Regions from separate parts of the Arthrobacter sp. Y3221048 genome, predicted to be linked through region 2. Evidence: riboswitches for the same ligand, from Rfam matches in the RefSeq annotation. Region 2 holds a riboswitch; the other holds the start of a gene.
The links. A riboswitch is a leader RNA that binds a small molecule or an ion and turns the genes downstream of it on or off. The one in region 2 is predicted to bind thiamine pyrophosphate.
Positions count from the first base shown of each region.

Region 1: linked by a shared signal. The riboswitch ahead of AC5RVS_RS04015 (NtaA/DmoA family FMN-dependent monooxygenase) and the one ahead of AC5RVS_RS05855 (ECF transporter S component) in region 2 are both predicted to bind thiamine pyrophosphate.

Region 1 is NZ_JBNHHX010000001.1:852,017-857,463, reverse strand. Features, by position in the region: gene AC5RVS_RS04035 (metallophosphoesterase family protein) at 1-388, opposite strand, end outside; gene AC5RVS_RS04030 (LysE/ArgO family amino acid transporter) at 410-1,030, opposite strand; gene AC5RVS_RS04025 (LysR family transcriptional regulator ArgP) at 1,101-2,000, shown strand; gene scpC (succinyl-CoA:acetate CoA-transferase ScpC) at 2,131-3,651, shown strand; TPP riboswitch at 3,719-3,828, shown strand; gene AC5RVS_RS04015 (NtaA/DmoA family FMN-dependent monooxygenase) at 3,859-5,232, shown strand; gene AC5RVS_RS04010 (oxidoreductase) at 5,251-5,447, opposite strand, start outside.
Region 2 is NZ_JBNHHX010000002.1:259,457-264,903, forward strand. Features, by position in the region: gene AC5RVS_RS05825 (Na(+)/H(+) antiporter subunit C) at 1-372, shown strand, start outside; gene AC5RVS_RS05830 (Na+/H+ antiporter subunit D) at 369-1,991, shown strand; gene AC5RVS_RS05835 (Na+/H+ antiporter subunit E) at 1,988-2,548, shown strand; gene AC5RVS_RS05840 (MrpF/PhaF family protein) at 2,545-2,829, shown strand; gene mnhG (monovalent cation/H(+) antiporter subunit G) at 2,819-3,343, shown strand; gene AC5RVS_RS05850 (DUF4235 domain-containing protein) at 3,494-3,754, opposite strand; TPP riboswitch at 3,925-4,058, shown strand; gene AC5RVS_RS05855 (ECF transporter S component) at 4,102-4,722, shown strand; gene AC5RVS_RS05860 (ABC transporter ATP-binding protein) at 4,731-5,447, shown strand, end outside.

The DNA.
Region 1 (5,447 bases), on a different contig from region 2:
GCCGCAGGCCGCCGTCCGACGTGCTGTCCCACGGAATGTGGCTGTGCCCGAACACCAGCACGTCGACACCGGGGAAGCGGGCCTCGCACCGTTGTTCCCGGCCCTGCGCCGCTCCCGTTTCGTGGACCATGGCGAACCGGACGCCGTCGATGGTGGCCTCGGCAATCTCCGGCAGCCGCGAGCGCAGCTCGTCGCCGTCGTTGTTGCCGAACACCGCGACCAGCCGCCGGCTCCGCTCGTCCAGCTCGTCGAGCAGGTCGGCGGTGACCCAATCGCCGGCGTGGAAGACGACGTCGGCCGCCTCCACCGCTTCCCACACCTGGTCCGGGAGGCGCCGCGCGCGTTTCGGGACATGCGTATCCGCCAGCAGCAGCAGGGTGGTGGCCATACCGCATCCTCGCATATCCGGTCAGAGATCGAAGGCCATCCGCAGCCCGAGCGCCAGCATGACGACGGCGATCAGTCCGTCGAGCAGGCGCCAGGAGCCGGGCCGGGCGAAGAAGGGCCGCAGCAGCCGGGCGCCGAAACCGAGGGCGCTGAACCAGATGAGGCTGCCCGCCACGGCGCCGGCGCCGAAATACCAGCGCAGGTCCGGCCCCTGCGTGTTGGCGATGGAACCAAGCAACAGGACCGTGTCCAGATAGACGTGCGGGTTCAGCCAGGTCAGGGCGAGCGCCGTGGCGGCCGCCGCGGCCAGTCCCCCGCCGGAGCGATTGGCCGAGGCGGTCAACACGCCCGGCCTGATCGCCCGTTTGGCGGCGAACACCGCGTAGGCCAGCAGGAACGCCGCCCCGCCCAGACGGATGACGTCGACAACTGCCGGGGCAGCCTGGATTACTGCACCGATGCCCGCGATCCCGGCGGTGATCAGCAGGGCGTCGGAAACCGCGCAGATGAGTACGACGACGCCGATGTGCTCCCCGCGGATGCCCTGCCGCAGCACAAAGGCGTTCTGCGCCCCGATGGCGACGATCAGGGCCAGCCCGGTTCCCAGGCCGAGCAAAACTGTGGGGGCAATAGCGGTAGTCACAACAGCCGACGCTACTGACAACGCGTGCATCAGTACAGCTAAAGAATCTAGGGGTCCGTAAGCTGGGCTTATGCAGCCGTTCCAATTCGACCATCTGGCGACCTTCGCCGTCGTCGTCCGGGAGGGAAGCTTCGATGCCGCCTCCCGTGCGCTCCACGTGACGCCTTCGGCGGTGTCCCAACGGATCAAGGCGATGGAGCAGGCGGCGGGGCAGGTCCTGTTGCAGCGCACCGCCCCGGTGCGGCCGACGGCTGCCGGAGATGTGGTCCTGCGGCTGGCGCGGCAGGTGCGGGTCCTGCAGGACGATGCGCAGCGCGAACTCGGCGGCAACGGTGACGGCGTGGCCCTGCCGCTGGTGGTCAACGCGGATTCGCTGGCCACCTGGTTCCTGGGCGCGCTGGCCCGCATGCCGCGCGAGCGGGGCGTGTTCTTCGAAGTCCACCGCGAAGACGAGCAGCATTCAACCTCGCTGCTGCGGGCCGGACGGGTGACGGCGGCGGTAACGGCGACGCCGGAGCCGGTCCAGGGCTGCTCGGTGGAAGCGCTCGGCTCGCTGCGCTACCGTGCGGTGGCCAGCCCGGCCTATTTGGAGCACTGGCGGCCCGCCGGCGCAGGGGACGCTGGTGTGGCGTGGCTGGCGGCCGCGCCCGTGCTGGATTTCGACCGCAAGGACGACCTGCAGGAGCGCTTCTACCGGGAACTGACCGGCGCTGCCCTGGCGGCGCCGCGCCATTATCTGCCGGCCTCGGCGGAGTTTGCGGCAGCCGTCCGGCTGGGCTTCGGGTGGGCGCTGCTGCCGGAGCAACAGTGCCTGGCGGACGTGCGCAACGGGACGCTGCACGAGCTGGCCCCGGACCTGCCGGTGGACGTGCCGTTGTACTGGCAGCGCTGGAAGATCAGCTCGCCGGTGCTCGACGAACTGACTGCCTGCGTGAAGCAGACCGCGGAAGAACAGCTGCGCCAGCCCTAGCCTCACCACCGGAGATCAGGCTGCGCGCGGCGTTTCCGCCCGTCAACAGGGCCCGCTTCTCCCCGCCCCGAGCCCCGGCGCCCGCGCCCGACCCCTAGAGTGGAAGGGGAGATCCAGACGAAGGGGCACGATGCAAGACCGCATTCGCAACGCCCGCCTGCTCGAGCGCGTGATGTCCGCGGAGCAGGCGGCTGAACTGATCAAACCCGGCATGACGGTGGCCATGAGCGGCTTCACCGGGGCCGGTTATCCGAAGGCCGTGCCGCAGGCGCTGGCGGCGCGGATGGAAACCGCGCATGCGGCCGGGGAGCAGTTCAAGATCCGCGTGCTGACCGGCGCCTCAACGGCCCCCGAGCTCGACGGCGCCCTCGCCAAGGTCGACGGGATGCAGCTGCGGCTGCCCTACCAGTCGGACCCGGCGCTGCGCGAACGGATCAATGCCGGCGAGCTGGACTACATCGACATGCACCTTAGCCACGTCGCCCAGCACACCTGGTTCGGCTTTTTCGGCGACGTCGACCTGGCCGTGGTCGAGGCCGTGGGCGTGCTCGAGGATGGACGGCTGATCCCGTCCACCTCGGTGGGCAACAACATGACCTGGCTCCGGGAGGCCAGCCGGGTCATCGTGGAAATCAACAACGCCCAGCCGCTCGGCCTCGAAGGCATGCACGACGTCTACCACGGCACCGCCCTGCCGCCGGAGCGCAAACCCATCCCGCTCGTGAATCCGGACGACCGGATCGGTGAGCCCTACCTGGAGGTGGATCCGGACAAGATCGTGGCCATCGTGCATACCGACGCGCCCGACCGGAACTCCCCCTTCAACCCGCCCGATGAAAACTCGCAGCAAATCGCGGGCCACCTGCTGGAGTTCCTGGACCACGAGGTCCGGCGCGGGCGCCTGACCGAGCAGCTGCTCCCGTTGCAGTCCGGGGTCGGTAATATCCCCAACGCAGTGCTGGAAGGCCTGGCGGCCGGCGGCTACCGCGGCCTGACCGCCTACACCGAGGTCATCCAGGACGGCATGCTGCAGCTGCTCAAGGAGGGCGTGCTGCGCATGGCCTCCGCCACGTCCTTCTCGCTCAGCCGCACCGGTTTGGAGGAGTTCAACGCGAACGTCGACTACTACCGCGAGCGCATCATCCTGCGCACCCAGGAGATCTCCAACCACCCCGAACTGGTCCGCCGGCTGGGCTGCATCTCGCTCAACGGGATGATCGAAGCGGACATCTACGGCAACATCAACTCCACCCACGTTGCCGGCACCAAGGTGATGAACGGCATCGGCGGCTCCGGCGACTTCGCCCGGAACAGCTACCTGTCCGTCTTCATGTCCCCCAGCATGGCCAAGGGCGGGAAGGTCTCCAGCATCGTGCCGATGGCCAGCCACGTCGACCACACCGAGCACGACACGATGATCGTGATCACGGAGCAGGGTCTGGCCGACCTGCGCGGCCTCGCGCCGAAGCAACGGGCGCGCAAGATCATCGAGACCTGCGCCCACCCGGACTACCGGCCGATGCTGCAGGACTACTTTGATCGTGCCTGCCGGGACAGCTTCGGCAAGCACACCCCGCACCTGCTCGGTGAGGCCTTGTCCTGGCACCAGCGCTTCGTGGAAACCGGCAGCATGCTCCCGGCACAGCAGTAACGGCTGGGAGTATGACGCCGTCGTGCCGGCGGCCTTTCGCCGCCCGGTGCGGCTGCCGGTAGGCTGCTGGCTTGTACACGGGAGTCCGGTGAGCCGGGCTGAGAGGAAGCTTCTCAAGTTTCGACCGTTGAACCTGATCTGGATCATGCCAGCGCAGGGAGCAACCCTCACACCCGTGCCCTGTTCACTCAACAGAAGGGCGCGACAATGCAGACATCCGACGGCATGCACCTGGTGGCGATGGTCAACCCGCCGACCAGCCAGTATTCGGAGAACTGGCGGCATCCGCTCTCCCGGCGGGACTGGCTGAGCGCGGAGTTTTATCTCGATCTGGGCAGGACGCTGGAACGAGGCTGCTTCGACATGCTGTTCCTGCCCGACGCGCTGGCCGTCCCGGAGGACAACGAGGGCGACTTCGCCACCACGCTGGTCACGGGCGGCAAGGGCGCCATCTATCTCGACCCTTTGGTCACCCTGTCACTCGTTGCCGGGGCGACCCGGCACCTGGGGCTGGCCGCCACCATCTCCACGACCTTCACCCCGGCCTACACCATCGCCCGGAAGCTGCTCTCGCTGGATCACCTCTCCGGCGGCCGGGTCGCCTGGAACATCGTCACGTCCACCACCGACGCCGAGGCCGCCAACTTCGGCCTGGCCTCCATCCCGCCCAAGGCGGAGCGTTACGACCGGGCCGACGACGTCGTCCAGGCCGTAGTGGACCTGTGGGAAACCTGGGAGCCCGGGGCGCTGACACTGGACGCGCCGGGACGCCGGTTTGCGGATCCGGAGCGTGTCCACCGGATACCCGAACGGTCCCGGTCCGGCGGCGACGACCGTCCGCTGAGCCGCGGTCCGCTCACCCTGCCGCGCAGTCCGCAGGGAAGGCCGGTACTCATGCAGGCCGGATCCTCCCCGCGCGGCATGGAGTTCGCCGCCCGCTGGGCCGAGGTCGTGTTCGCCGTCGCCGACACTCCGGACGCCATGCGCGCGGTGCGGACCGAACTGCGGGCCCGCGCCGCCGTCGCCGGACGGAATCCGGATCGGCTGGCCGTGCTCCCGGCCGTCCAGCCGATCACCGGTGCCACTCCCGCCGCCGCCCGCCAAGCCGTAGTGGGCCTGGAGACGGCGCTTGATGAGGAGGACGTTCTGACGAAATTGGGCCGGCTCCTTCACGCGGCCCGGGAGGACCTGAAGCCGGACGGCAGCGCCGAGGAGTTGCTGCTGGCCCATCGCGGGGCCACGGGCAGCGAGGGCTTTGAACAAATGCTCCTGGCGGCAGCCCGCCGGAAATCGATGACCGTCCGCGAACTGGCGACGGCGCAGGCCATGAACCAACTGCACCCCCAGCCCGTGGGCGATCCGGCGGAAATCGCCGACTACTTGTGCGAACTCTACGACTCCGAGGCGGCTGACGGTTTCGTGATCATGTCGGCCCTCTACCCGTCCTCGCTCGAAGAGTTCGTCAACGGCGTGGTGCCGGAGCTGCAGGCCCGAGGCCGGTTCCGGACCTCATATTCGGGACGCACCCTGCGCGATCACCTGGGAGTTTCCGTGGAAGGCAGTCGCTCCGTCGCGTCTTAGCAGCCCTTCCGCGGCGGTTCAGCGCTGGTAGACCCTGGCGAGCACGGCGTCGAAGACCCGGTCGGGCAGCAGCCGGCGAGCGCCCATGATCGTCCGCGCGCCTCTGCCGACCGGGTACCGGCTGCGCGTGCGCCGGGCGGCCGCCACCCGGGCGATGCGGCGGCCAACAACGTCCGGCCGCGTTCCCGTGCGTTCCGTGTAGGCCCCGGCAATCG
Region 2 (5,447 bases):
ATGCTCATCACCAACGGCGCCAACCTGCTGCTGCTCAGCACCGGCGGGCCCGCGGGCCTGGCGCCCATTTTCGGCAGCGACATCCCCGCGGACGCCTACAGCGATCCGTTGCCGCAGGCGTTGATCCTTACCTCCATCGTGATTTCCTTCGCCGTCACCGCTTTCATGCTGGCCATCATCTACCGCTCCTGGGTGCTGGGACGGCAGGACGAGGTCCAAGACGATATCGAGGACCGCCGGGTGGCCAACCAGCCCACCTTCGATGCAGAGGACGACGCGGAGATCCCGGCCGAGACCACCGAGTTCGTCCCGCCGGACGAAGCCGAAGAAACGCCAGCCACCACCAGGTCCCGGATGGAGAGAAAGCAGTGAACGCCGCCACCATCGCGCCGCTGGCAGTAGTCCTGCCGCTGCTGGGTGCTGCCCTGGCGTTCGTGCTGATCCGCCACCCAAACGCGCAGCGCCGGACCGGTGCCATCACGCTCACGGTGACGCTGGCACTGGAGACCGTGATGCTGGCCTCGGCTTGGACCAACGGGGCGCAGGCAGTGAACCTCGGCGGCTGGCTTCCTCCCTTCGGCATCACCCTGGTGGTGGATGAGCTATCCGCACTGATGCTGGTGGTCTCCTCGGCCGTCAGCCTGGCGGTGCTGCTGTATGCCTCGGGCCAGGGCATGACGAACAGCGACGAGGAAGGCCCGGTCTCGATCTTCCACCCGACGTACCTGATCCTGGTGGCCGGGGTTTCCAACGCGTTCCTGACCGGCGACCTGTTCAACCTGTATGTCGGGTTCGAAATGCTGCTCACGGCCAGTTACGTGCTGATGACTCTTGGCGGCACCAGCCCGCGGATCCGTGCCGGGGTGACCTACGTCGTCGTCAGCGTCATCTCCTCGGTGCTGTTCCTGGTCTCCATCGCGATGATCTACGCGGCCACCGGGACCATTAACATGGCCGACCTGGCGATCAAGCTCGGCGAACTGGATCCGGCAACGCAGATGACGCTGCATTTGATGCTGCTGGTGGCCTTCGGCATCAAGGCGGCGGTCTTCCCGCTGTCCTTCTGGTTGCCCGACTCGTATCCGACGGCGCCGGCGCCGGTCACCGCGGTGTTTGCCGGCCTGCTCACCAAGGTCGGCGTCTATGCCATGATCCGCACCGAGACGCTGCTGTTCCCGGGCGACCGGCTCAACACGTTCCTGATGGTCGTGGCGGTCCTGACCATGGTGGTAGGCATCCTCGGGGCCGTGGCGCAGATCGACATCAAGCGCATGCTCTCGTTCACGCTGGTCAGCCACATCGGCTACATGGTCTTCGGCCTGGCCATGTCCTCGGTGGTGGGCCTGGGCGCGGCGGTCTATTACGTGGCGCACCATATTACGGTGCAGACCAGCCTGTTCCTGGTCGCCGGCCTGATCGAACGCCGCGGCGGAACTACCAACATGGACCGGCTGGGAGGCATGGCCAAGCTGTCGCCGCTGCTGGCCATCCTGTTCTTCGTGCCGGCCATGAACCTGGCCGGCATCCCGCCGTTCTCCGGTTTCCTGGGCAAGATCGGGCTCGTGCAGGGCGGCGTGGAGCTGGGCACCCCGGTCGCCTGGGTACTGGTGGCGGGCAGCATGGTTACGTCCCTGCTGACCCTGCTGGCCATGGCGCGGGTCTGGAACCGCGTGTTCTGGCGGCGCCCCGAAGATGCCGAGCACCCGGACCCGGTGCTGGTGGCCACCAAGCCTGACGGATCCGCCGTGCGGACCACCCGTCATGTGGAGGACCACCCGCACGGGCGTTTCACTGGACGGGGCATCGTTCAACTGCTGCCGCTGCCCATGGTCTGGCCGACGGTCGGGCTGGTGGCGATGGGCCTTGCCCTGACGCTGTTCGCCGGGCCCCTGTTCGAGCTCAGCGACCAGGCGGCGCGGGAGATGCTGCAGCGCACCCCCTACATCGAGGCCGTCCTGGGTGAGGGCGCCCTGCAGGAGGGGGGCCAATGAGGAAACCGCGCATCTCCATCTGGGTCGAGCTGCCGCTGCTGGCTTGGCTGGTCATCCTCTGGGGCTCCCTGTGGCAGGATTTCAGTCCCGGCAACCTGATTTTCGGCCTGCTGATCGCGCTGGTCATCGTGAACCTGTTCTACCTGCCGCCGGTCGAACTCAGCGGACGCTTCAATCCGCTGGCGGCGCTGGTGTTCGCCGTCACGTTCGTGTGGCAGGTGGCGGTGGCGAGCGTCGAAGTCCTGTGGCTGGCCCTGACCCGCGGCCCGACGCTGCGCAACGCGGTGGTGGCGGTCCGGCTGCGAAGCCATTCCGACCTGCTGGTGACTGCCACCGGGCATGCCATTTCGCTGATCCCCGGCAGCTTCGTGGTGGATGTGGACCGCTCGACGTCCACTCTTTACCTGCACGTGATCGACGTGGCCACCGAGGAGGCCGCCGAACGTTTCCGGGCAGACGTGCGGCGGATCGAGGCGGGACTGATCCGGATGATGGGCACGAAGGAAGAACTGGCAATGGTCAAGGCCGAAGGTACCGGCAGGGGAGGTGCAGTGTGAACGGGGAAGTCATTCCGGTTGCCCAAGTCGTCGTGAGCGCAGTGCTGGGCGTGGCCGCGGTGCTGTCGCTGATCCGCCTCGCCCGCGGCCCCTCGCTGCTGGACCGGCTGCTGGCCATTGACGTGCTGCTGGCGATTGTCTGCGCCGGACTCATCGTGGACATGGCCGCCGGCGGCCACATGAACAACCTGACGCTGGTCGTTGTCATTTGCCTTGTCGGTTTCATCGGCTCGGTCGCCGTGGCTCGTTTCGTGACGGACGGGCGGCCCCGTGAACACTGACCTGATACTCGACATCGCGACCGCCGTCTGCCTGATCGCCGGCGCGGGGATGTCCCTGGCCGCGGCCATCGGCCTGCTGCGGTTTCCGGACCTGCTATCCCGGATGCACGCCGCCACGAAGCCGCAGGTCTTCGGCCTGCTGCTGCTGCTGACGGCAATGGCCCTGCAGTTGCGCAGCTGGACGGCGGTGCCCTTGCTCCTCATAGCCTGGCTGTTCCAGTTGCTCACCGTGCCGGTTTCCGCCCACATGGTGGGCCGGGCCGGATACCGAACCAAGCACCTGCGCAAGGAAATCCTCAGCGTGGACGACCTCGACGCGGTGGTGGAGGCAGCGGCCGAGGAGGATTCCGAGGTGGCATCCGACGACGTCGCGCCTTCCAGCGCCGACGCCGGCAGCGGTGATGTTCCCGGCGGCCAGCACGCCGGCGAGCCGGGGGAGCGGCGTACCGCGGCGGCGGCCGCTGGTCCCGGGCGGAACGACCAGGACGACGCCGGGCCGGCGGACCAAAAATAACCCGCGGACAAAAGATAACCCGCGGACAAAAAATAACCCGCGAACAAAAAAATGCCGGTCCGGCGGCGGCTGCCGGCGGACCGGGACCAGAAGCGCGATGGGGGACGGGACCGCGGCCCCGTCCCCCATCGGACTCCCTCAAGGGACCGCTTAGACCATTTCCCGCGTCTTGTCGTAGCGGATGACCGCCTTGGCGGTGGCGCGTTTGGTCAGCACCTGGATCACGCGCGCCACGGTGCCGGACACCACGGCGAAGGCGACCGCCGACCGCAGGCTGTTCTCCAGGTCATCGTCGCTCTTCGGCGCATCTTTTCCGGTGACTCTCTTCCAGACGAACCCCAGCAGCTGGCTGGCTGCCAGGCCCGCGCCGATACTCACCAGTGTGCCCAAGAGCCTCAACACAACGTTCATGCCCGCTCCCTTCCGGGGCCGCGGCCCCGTCTCAACTGCTGTTCCGGTTCCCAGCCTACTGCCCGGCACCCGCCCGGGCCGTAAGCCGTCGTGCATTTTCCAAGGGTCTGAAGCCCGAATCGCCCGCCGCTGCGGGCAAGTGTAGACTGGTGCGTGCTGCTAGACAGCACCTATGACGACAGGGGAGCGTCCGACCGGCCGGTACACACCGGAGACCGGGAGGGACGCTGAGAGTGCGGATGAACCGCAGACCCTCGAACCTGCTCCGGTTAGTACCGGCGAAGGGAGTCGAGTTCTCGGGGCGCGCCGCATGGCCGCCCTCCCCTCCTGCAACCAGGAGGATCCCAGTGAGTACCGTTTCGAATGCACCCGCCACGCCTACCCCTGCCCGGAAGCCGCGCTACGGCTGGCGGGTGGTGGACATCGTCGTGGCCTCGGTGGTCGCCGTGGCCGTCGGCGTCATCTTCTGGGCCTGGTCGGCGGGCTGGCCGCTGATCGAGGGCCTGACCCTTGCCTTCCCGCCTTCGGCCGGACTGTACACCGGCGGCTGGCTGATGGCCGGCGTGCTGGGCGGGCTGATCATCCGCAAGCCCGGCGCCGCCATCTACTGCGAGATGCTGGCCGCCATTGTCTCCGCGCTGCTGGGCACGAGCTTCGGCATGACCGTCCTGGTCTCCGGCCTGATCCAGGGGCTGGGGGCCGAGATCGTCTTCCTGCTCTTCCTGTACCGCAAGTTCAACCTCGGCGTGGCGCTGCTGGCCGGCCTGGGCGCAGGCCTGGCGCTGTCCATCAGCGAGAACATCCTCTACAACATGCTGTGGGCCGCCGAGTGGCAACTGGCCTACGTGGGCTTCGCGGCCGTGTCCGGCGTCGTGATTGCCGGGCTGCTGCCGTGGCTGGCGGTCAGGGGGCTGGCGAAGACGGGCGTGCTGTCCTCCTTCGCCGCGGGACGCTCGGCCGACGTCTGAGCCGTTCCATGGGAGAGCAGAGTACGACGGCGGTGCCCGGACCTGTGCCGGTCCTCGCCGAAGGGTGGGGCTGGCGGCACGCTGGCCGCAAGGACCCGGCGGTGCGCGGGGCCAGTTTCAGCATCGCCCCGGGCGAACGGGTACTGCTGCTGGGCGCCTCCGGGGCCGGCAAGTCCACGCTGCTGCACGCCCTGGCGGGCGTGCTCGGCGACGAGGGCGAGGGCGAGGAGACCGGCCGGCTCACCGTGGCGGGTGTGCGTCCCTCCGAGGCCCGCGGCCGGGCCGGCCTCGTGCTGCAGGATCCGGAGAGCCAGCTGGTGCTGGCCCGGGTTGGCGACGAGGTGGCCTTCGGCGCGGAGAACCTGTCGCTGCCGCGCGCGCAGATCTGGGACAGGGTCCGCGAATCCCTGGCCGATGTCGGCCTGGCGGTACCGCTGGATCACCCTACCTCGGCGCTGTCCGGGGGTCAGAAGCAGCGGCTGGCGCTGGCCTCCGTCCTGGCCATGCGGCCGGGGCTGCTGCTGCTGGACGAGCCGACCGCGAACCTGGACCCGGACGGCGTGCAGGAAGTACGCGACGCCGTGGCCCGGGTGCTGGACCGCACCGGCGCCACCCTGGTGGTGGTCGAGCACCGGGTGGCTGTCTGGGCGGACGTGGTGGACCGCGTGATCGTGCTCGCGGCCGGCGGCGGCGTGCTGGCCGACGGGCCGCCGGGCACGGTGCTC